2 regions of the Stenotrophomonas testudinis genome follow, and region 1 is predicted to be linked to the other one. Evidence: predicted binding sites of a transcription regulator. Region 1 holds the regulator's gene; the other holds the start of a gene.
The links. Region 1 encodes HrcA, which represses chaperone genes, less so after heat shock. Its sites were predicted from a motif close to TTNGCACTCNNNNNNNNNGAGTGCNAA; they were not measured.
Positions count from the first base shown of each region.

Region 2: a site for HrcA is predicted at 2,582-2,608, ahead of NQ204_RS04850 (co-chaperone GroES). Genes of this name have one in related genera too.

Region 1 covers NZ_JAMOKY010000024.1:46,819-51,236, forward strand. The annotation lists gene recN (DNA repair protein RecN) at 1-1,059, opposite strand, end outside; gene hrcA (heat-inducible transcriptional repressor HrcA) at 1,174-2,238, shown strand; gene grpE (nucleotide exchange factor GrpE) at 2,302-2,817, shown strand; gene dnaK (molecular chaperone DnaK) at 3,003-4,418, shown strand, end outside.
Region 2 covers NZ_JAMOKY010000005.1:19,438-23,855, reverse strand. The annotation lists gene NQ204_RS04865 (protein-disulfide reductase DsbD domain-containing protein) at 1-119, opposite strand, end outside; gene cutA (divalent-cation tolerance protein CutA) at 116-454, opposite strand; gene NQ204_RS04855 (endonuclease) at 522-2,333, opposite strand; gene NQ204_RS04850 (co-chaperone GroES) at 2,654-2,941, shown strand; gene groL (chaperonin GroEL) at 3,023-4,418, shown strand, end outside.

The DNA of each region.
Region 1 (4,418 bases):
CGCGGCCTTCGCGATCTCGCCGGCCAGGCGCTGCAGGCGCTCGTCGGCGCCGCGCAGCTGCTCCACTTCGGCATGCATGCGTTCGCGCTGCGCGCCCAGCTCGTCCATCGGCACGCGGTGCTTGCGCGCCAGGTCGTGCAGGCGGCCGAGGCGGCGCTCGTTCTCCTCAAACTGCTCCGGGTCGGCATCCAGGTCGTCGTGCACGCGGTCCAGCAGCGACAGGGCTTCGTGCAGCTGGATCGAGGCGTTCTCGATCAGGCCGTCCACTTCGCCCAGGCGCGGGTCGTGCTCGATCAGGCGCGACAGGTCGTGGCGCACCTGCTGCAGCAGATCCATCGCGGAGCTGCCGTCGTCGCCGTTGAGCTGGTTGCTGGCCGCCTGGCAGGCGCTCAGCAGGGCGCTGGCATGGGCCTGGCGGCGGTGGCTGGCGCCCAGCGCGACAATCGACTCGGGCTCCAGGTCCTCGCGGTCCAGCTCGCGCAGCTGGTGTTCAAGGAAGCCGATGCGGTCGGAAACGTCGCCCTGTTGCGACAGGGCCAGCGACTCGTCGACCAGGGTCTGCCAGGCCGCAGCGGCGCGGCGCACCTGGCGGCGCACGTCCTCGTTGCGGGCATAGGCATCCAGCAGGGCCAGCTGCGACGGGCGCGTCAGCAGGGCCTGCTGCTCGTGCTGGCCATGGATTTCCACCAGCCGCCCCGCCAGATCGGCCAGCTGCGCCAGGGTCACCGGGCGGCCGTTGATCCACGAGCGCGAGCCGCCATCGGCGCGGATCACCCGGCGCAGCTGGCACTGGTCCTCGTCGTCCAGCTCGTTGTCGGCCAGCCACTGGCGCGCGGCCTGCAGCTGGTCCAGGGCGAACTCGGCCGACAGCTCGGCACGGGCGGCGCCGTGGCGGACCACGCCGCTGTCGGCGCGCAGGCCGGACAGGAAGCCGAGCGCGTCGACCATCAGCGACTTGCCGGCACCGGTTTCGCCGGAAACGACGGTCATGCCCGGCCCGAACTCCAGCTCGGTGGCGCGGACGACAGCAAAATCCTTGATCGAAAGATGTCTGAGCATGGGTACAGGGGTGTCTGAGCCGCGCAACGCTAGCACGCGCGGCGGGGTGGTCCAATGACTTGCCAAGGCGACGCACCGCCATTATCTAGTGTCCGTGTCTCACAGGTTGATTCCATGCACGGTTCCGCTGACCAGCTTGCCCCGCGTGCGCGCCATCTGCTGCGCACGCTGATCGCGCGTTACATCCAGGACGGTGAGCCGGTCGGCTCGCAGACACTGGCGCGCGTGGCGGGCCTGGAGGTCAGCCCGGCCACCATCCGCAACATCCTGGGCGACCTGGAGGACCTGGGCCTGCTGGCCTCGCCGCATACCTCGGCCGGGCGCATCCCGACCGCGCATGGCTACCGGGTGTTCGTCGACAGCCTGCTGCAGATGCAGCCGCCGGGCGAGGGCGAACTGGCCCGCTTGCGCCATGAGCTGGCCGGTGGCGGCAGCACCCAGGCCCTGCTCGGCAGTGCCTCGGAGCTGCTGTCGGCGATGAGCCACTTCGTCGGCGTGGTCAGCGCGCCGCGGCGCGAGCAGTTCGCCTTCCGACAGATCGATTTCGTGGCGCTGGACGGGCGCCGGGTGCTGGCGATCCTGGTGTTTGCCGACAACGAGGTGCAGAACCGGGTCATCGAGACCCGGCAGGCCTTCGAGCCGGGCCAGCTGGAACAGGTGGCCAACTACCTCAATGCGCATTTCGCCGGCCTGCCGCTGGCCGAGATCCGGACCCGCCTGCTGCTGGAGCTGCGCGACGCCCGGTCCGAGCTGGAGCAGCTGCTGGCGCACAGCATCGAACTGGCCGAGCAGGCCCTGCAGCCGCCGGCCGACGACATGCTGGTGGCCGGGCAGACCCGGTTGATGGGGGTGCAGGACCTGTCCGACCTGGAGCGCCTGCGCGAGCTGTTCGAGCTTTTCTCCAGCAAGCGCGAGATCCTGCAGCTGCTGGAGCGGACCATCCAGGCCCCGGGTGTGCGCATCTTCATCGGTGAAGAGACCGGGATGATGCCGCTGCAGGGGATCTCGCTGGTCACCGCGCCCTATACCGCCAACGGCCAGGTGCTGGGTGTGCTGGGGGTGATCGGGCCCAAACGGATGGCCTACGACCGGGTGATTCCGCTGGTCCAGGCCACCGCGGACGTGCTCGGGGCGGCCTTTTCGCCCCCGGGACGCGGTCCGGGGCCGGCAGACGCTTGAAACGCAGCATCCCGCCCACACTAGGGTGGGTGGAGGCGGAGAGTGACCGCCAGGGACCCAGACATGAACCAAGAACATCCAGATATCGAATCCCAGCAGAGCGCCGCCGATGCGGCCGCTGCTGCAGACACCCATGACGAACTGGAGCGCCTGCGCGCCGAGGTCGAGCAGGTCAAGGCCGATGCGCTGCGTGAGCGCGCCGACCTGGAGAACCAGCGCAAGCGCGTTGCCCGCGACATCGAGCAGGCCCGCAAGTTCGCCAACGAGAAGCTGCTGGGCGAGCTGCTGCCGGTGTTTGACAGCCTGGATGCCGGCCTGAAGGCCGCCGGCGACGATGCCAACCCGCTGCGCGAGGGGCTGGAAATGACCTACAAGCAGCTGCTGAAGGTCGCCGCCGACAACGGCCTGGTCCTGCTGGACCCGACCGGCCAGGCGTTCAACCCGGAACACCACCAGGCCATCAGCCAGGTGCCGGCCCCCGGCGCCGCCCCCGGCAGCGTGGTGACCGTGTTCCAGAAGGGCTACCTGCTCAACGAGCGCCTGCTGCGGCCGGCGCTGGTGGTCGTGGCCGCCGATTGACGCGTCGGGCCGGCAACGGCCCTTCGCCGTCAGGTAGCGCCTGGCCAGACCCGGCGCACTTTGAACGGTTGAACACAGCGTTCGGGTGATGGCTTGAATGTTCCACGAGCCTCCCCCACATCCCATTCATCCACCGGCCGACCGGCCGGACTGACACCAACAAGCATTCTTCAGGAGTCTCCCCCATGGGCAAGATCATTGGTATCGACCTCGGCACCACCAACTCGTGCGTGGCGATCATGGACGGCGGCAAGGCCCGCGTCATCGAGAATTCGGAAGGCGATCGCACCACCCCGTCGATCGTCGCCTACACCAAGGACGGCGAAGTCCTGGTCGGCGCCTCGGCCAAGCGCCAGGCCGTGACCAACCCCAAGAACACCTTCTACGCGGTGAAGCGCCTGATCGGCCGCAAGTTCACCGACGCCGAAGTGCAGAAGGACATCGCCCACGTCCCGTACAGCATCCTGGCCCATGACAATGGCGACGCCTGGGTGTCGACCAGCGATGCCAAGAAGATGGCGCCGCAGGAAATCTCGGCCAAGGTGCTGGAGAAGATGAAGAAGACCGCCGAGGACTTCCTCGGTGAGAAGGTCACCGAAGCGGTCATCACCGTGCCGGCCTACTTCAACGACAGCCAGCGCCAGGCGACCAAGGACGCCGGCCGCATCGCCGGCCTGGACGTCAAGCGCATCATCAACGAGCCGACCGCGGCCGCGCTGGCCTATGGCCTGGACAAGGGCGACAACAAGGATCGCAAGATCGTGGTGTACGACCTGGGCGGCGGCACCTTCGACGTCTCGGTGATCGAGATCGCCAACGTCGACGGCGAGAAGCAGTTCGAAGTGCTGGCCACCAACGGCGACACCTTCCTGGGTGGCGAAGATTTCGACAACCGCGTCATCGAGTACCTGGTTGAAGAGTTCAACAAGGACCAGGGCATCGACCTGCGCAAGGATCCGCTGGCCCTGCAGCGCCTGAAGGACGCCGCCGAGCGCGCCAAGATCGAGCTGTCCAGCGCCCAGCAGACCGAAGTGAACCTGCCGTACGTCACCGCTGACGCCTCGGGTCCGAAGCACCTGAACATCAAGCTGACCCGCGCCAAGCTGGAATCGCTGGTCGACGAGCTGATCCGCAAGTCGATCGAGCCGTGCCGCGTCGCCCTGAACGATGCCGGCCTGCGTTCGAGCGACATCAGCGAAGTGATCCTGGTCGGTGGCCAGACCCGCATGCCGAAGGTGCAGCAGGCGGTGACCGAGTTCTTCGGCAAGGAACCGCGCAAGGACGTCAACCCGGACGAAGCCGTGGCACTGGGTGCGGCGATCCAGGGCGGCGTGCTGGGCGGCGACGTCAAGGACGTGCTGCTGCTGGACGTGACCCCGCTGTCGCTGGGCATCGAGACCATGGGTGGCGTGTTCACCAAGATCATCGAGAAGAACACCACCATCCCGACCAAGGCCTCGCAGGTGTTCTCCACCGCCGAGGACAACCAGTCGGCCGTGACCGTGCACGTGCTGCAGGGTGAGCGCGAACAGGCCCGCTTCAACAAGTCGCTGGCCAAGTTCGACCTGTCCGGCATCGAGCCGGCGCCGCGCGGCCTGCCG
Region 2 (4,418 bases), on a different contig from region 1:
GCGGTCAGCGCGAACGCCTGATCGACCGGCAGCAGGTCCTTCTCATCCAGCGCGAAGGCGGGCAGGGCCAGCCACAGCAGGGCGCACAGCGCGGCGCCACGAGCAAACAACTTCATCAATCGGTGTCCTCCCGGGTCTGCGCCCGGATCCAGTCCAGATACGCCGGCAGGCCGGCCCGGGTTTCGACCGCGATGCACTCCGGGAGTTCATACGGATGCAGTTCGACGATGCGGGCGATCGCGTCATCGACGCGGCTCGCCGTGGTCTTCACCAGCAACTGCAGTTCGGCGTCGGTGATGACGTCGCCCTGCCAGCGGTAGGTCGACTGCGCTCCTTCCAGCCGGGTGACGCACGCAGCCAGGCGCTCGCCGACCAGCGCGTGCGCGATGCGCTCGGCACTGGCCCGGTCCGGGCAGGTGGTCAACAGCAGCAGGACGGGATCGACGGTCGACATGACCGCCGAGTATAGGGCCGCCGCCGGGTCAGGGCCCGGCGGCGGCGTGGACCGCTGCGTTGCGCGGTCAGTTGGCCAGCTGGCAGGTGGCCGGCTTGGCGGAGGTGAACAGGCCCGGGGTCGCCCACTCAGGGTGGTCGATGAACGGGTTGCGGTTGCCTTGGAACGAGTAGATCACGTCATTACGGGCACGCTCGGCATCATCCGGCGGATCGGACAGGTGCCAGTCGATCAGGGTCGACAGCAGGCCCATGTAGGCCGGCGAGCTGCTGGTCTTGACGATCTTGCTGCGGTCGTCGGTCAGTTCCAGGTCCGGTTCGGACTGGCCGGTGGCCGCATCCTTGCCGCCCTCATAACGGATGGCCATGTACATCACCGCACGCGCCATGTCGCCCTTGCGCTTGCCCCACACCTCGAAGGTGCCGGTGTTGCCGTCGGGGGTACGCACCCAGTTGGAATTGCCCGGGTAGCCGCCGCTGCCGCCGCCCTGGCCGTTGTTGGCCTCCGTGGCGCGCTCGCCGCAGTTGGCATCGCACTTGCCGAACGGCTTGTTGCCGCGGTCGGCATTCCACTGCGCATCGGTCAGGTACAGCATGTGGGTATCGGTGTACGGGGCGTACGGCAGGCCCTTGTCGCCGGTGGTGCTGGCAAAGCCCAGCGAGTTCGGCCAGGTGTGCTCGCGGTTGTAGGTCAGGCCGCTGCCCGTGCCCGCACGGCTGCTCACCTTGGTGTAGCTGTGGTTGCGGTAGGCGTCGAGGATCTTGCCGCTGTTGTTCGGATCTTCGTCGGCGATTTCCAGGATGGTCCAGGTGCTGGTGCCCGAGCCGCTGTACGGGTACGCGGTGTGGCCCTTGATGGTCTCGTGCAGCGAGCAGCGCAGCTGGCTCGGGCTGGAGGTGTTGACCTTGGAGTAGTAGCCCGCCGGGGTGCCTGGGTTGCCGGGATTGCCCGGGTCCGGGTCCGGGTTGCCGGTGGTGCTGGCCACGGTGAAGGCGATGCGGCTGTCAGCGGCCGGGCGTGCGCCCTGGCTGTCGGTGATGCGCGAGGCGCGGATGTCGAAGCGGCAGGCCTCACCGGCCACCAGGGCGGTGTTGGTCGACAGCTTCACGGTCTTGCCGCTGCCCGGCCAGGTCAGCGGCACGCTGCCGGAGGTCCCGCAGCTCAGGGCGAAGGCGCCGCTGGCCAGGTTCACCGTCTCGCTGAACACCACTTCCAGATCGGCCGCGGCCGGGAAGGTGCTGCTGCCCTGTGCCGGGGTGGTGGTGGTCACCGACGGCGGGGTGTTCGGGCCGCCCGGGGTGCCGCCACCGCCGCTGAAGGTCTGGTTGTTGTTGCAGCGGCCGAAGGTCTCACCGGCCGACTCGGCCCAGGTGAAGTGGGCGTACTGGCTGCCGCTGCCGGTCAGCTGCAGCGAGGTGCCCGGAGCGGTGCTGTTGCTTTCGGCAACCGGAATGTTCTGGCTGGTCATGCCGGCGGCGGGGCCACCGGAGGCGGTGATGGCGCCCTCGTAGCTGAGGAACTGGACCACCTTGCCGCTGGCGTCGACCAGGGCGATGCCGTCGTTGGGGCCGTTCTGCAGGCCGTTGGTCGGGTAGGTGACCACGGCGATCGTGGCGCTGCCGCAGCCGGCTGCGCTGCCAGCCGGCACGGGCTTGTTGTCGTAGACCACGGCGGCCGAAGCGTTGGCGCCGTTGTAGAGATACAGGCGGTAGCCGGAGAGGTCCTCGCCAGCGGTGGCGACCACTTCGATGGCTTCGCCGACGTCACCGGCTGGGGTGCTGTCGTCGTAGTGCAGTTCGTTGATGAAGACCTCGGCCTGGGCCGGCGCGGCGACCAGCGCCAGCAGGCAGGCGGCGGCAAGCGGGGACAGCAATCGCATCGACTACTCCTTGTGATTGGGAATGCCGGGCGAGCCTAAGGCCGAACGCGTGACACTTTGCCGTAACTGAACGTCAGATATCTGACACTGCGACGTGGATCACCAAAAATGCGGGAACCTGTCGGTCCCGCCGTCTGTCCCCGCCGCAGCGCACCGTCGAAAATTTTTCCGTGGCGGGGCTTGAAAGGCCCAAGGGCAGCTCCATCTCTGTCCTGCTCCCGACCTGTCGGGTTTTTTCGCGAGCAATGCTGGCAGTCACCTGGGGTGAGTGCTAACATCGCCGGACTTTTTTAGACCAATCAACAACTTAAGAGGTCCCTATGAACATCAAGCCGCTGCACGACCGCGTTGTGGTCAAGCCGATCGAAGCCGACGAAATCTCCGCCGGTGGCATCGTCATTCCGGATTCGGCCAAGGAAAAGTCGACCAAGGGTGAAGTCGTCGCCGTCGGCCCGGGCAAGGCCCTGGACAACGGCACCGTGCGCGCTCCGTCGCTGAAGGTTGGCGACAAGGTCATCTACGGCCAGTACGCCGGCAGCTCGTACAAGAGCGAAGGCGTCGAGTACAAGGTCCTGCGCGAAGACGACGTGCTCGCCATCATCGGCTGAGCCTCGGCGCGACCTGCTTTCCTGTAAGACATCCCTTTCCGTCGCCGGGCCCGGCCCGGCGCAAACATCGAGGTAATCGCAATGGCTGCCAAGGATATTCGTTTCGGTGAAGACGCCCGTTCGCGCATGGTGCGCGGCGTCAACGTTCTCGCCAATGCCGTCAAGGCCACCCTGGGCCCGAAGGGTCGCAACGTCGTGCTGGAAAAGAGCTTCGGCGCTCCGACCATCACCAAGGACGGCGTCTCCGTCGCCAAGGAGATCGAACTGGCTGACAAGTTCGAGAACATGGGCGCGCAGATGGTGAAGGAAGTTGCTTCCCGCACCAACGACGACGCTGGCGACGGCACCACCACCGCCACCGTGCTGGCCCAGGCCCTGATCCGCGAAGGCGCCAAGGCTGTTGCTGCCGGCATGAACCCGATGGACCTCAAGCGCGGTATCGACAAGGCCGTTGTGGCCGCCGTTGCCGAGCTGAAGAACATCTCCAAGCCGACCGCCGACGACAAGGCGATTGCCCAGGTCGGTACCATCTCGGCCAACTCGGACGAGTCGATCGGCCAGATCATCGCTGACGCGATGAAGGAAGTCGGCAAGGAAGGCGTAATCACCGTTGAAGAAGGCTCGGGCCTGGACAACGAGCTGGACGTGGTCAAGGGCATGCAGTTCGACCGCGGCTACCTGTCCCCGTACTTCATCAACAACCAGCAGTCGCAGACCGCTGACCTGGATGACCCGTTCATCCTGCTGCACGACAAGAAGATCTCCAACGTCCGTGACCTGCTGCCGGTGCTGGAAGGCGTCGCCAAGGCCGGCAAGCCGCTGCTGATCGTTGCCGAAGAAGTCGAAGGCGAAGCGCTGGCGACCCTGGTGGTCAACACCATCCGTGGCATCGTCAAGGTCGTGGCCGTCAAGGCTCCGGGCTTCGGCGACCGTCGCAAGGCGATGCTGGAAGACATGGCCGTGCTGACCGGCGGCACCGTGATCTCCGAAGAAGTAGGCCTGTCGCTGGAAAAGGCCACCATCAAGGATCTCGGCCGCGCCAAGAAGGTGCAGGTTTCCAAGGAAAACACCACCATCATCGATGGCGTGGGTGAAAAGTCTGCCGTCGACGCACGCGTCGGCCAGATCAAGACCCAGATCCAGGACACCTCCTCGGATTACGACCGCGAGAAGCTGCAGGAACGCGTGGCCAAGCTGGCCGGCGGCGTTGCCGTGATCAAGGTCGGCGCTTCGACCGAAATCGAAATGAAGGAAAAGAAGGATCGCGTCGACGACGCCCTGCACGCTACCCGTGCAGCCGTTGAAGAAGGCGTGGTCCCGGGCGGCGGCGTTGCCCTGGTCCGTGCGGTCACCTCGCTGGCTGGCCTGAAGGGCGCCAACGAAGACCAGAACCACGGCATCCAGATCGCCCTGCGTGCGATGGAAGCCCCGCTGCGCGAAATCGTGGCCAACGCCGGTGAAGAGCCGTCGGTCATCA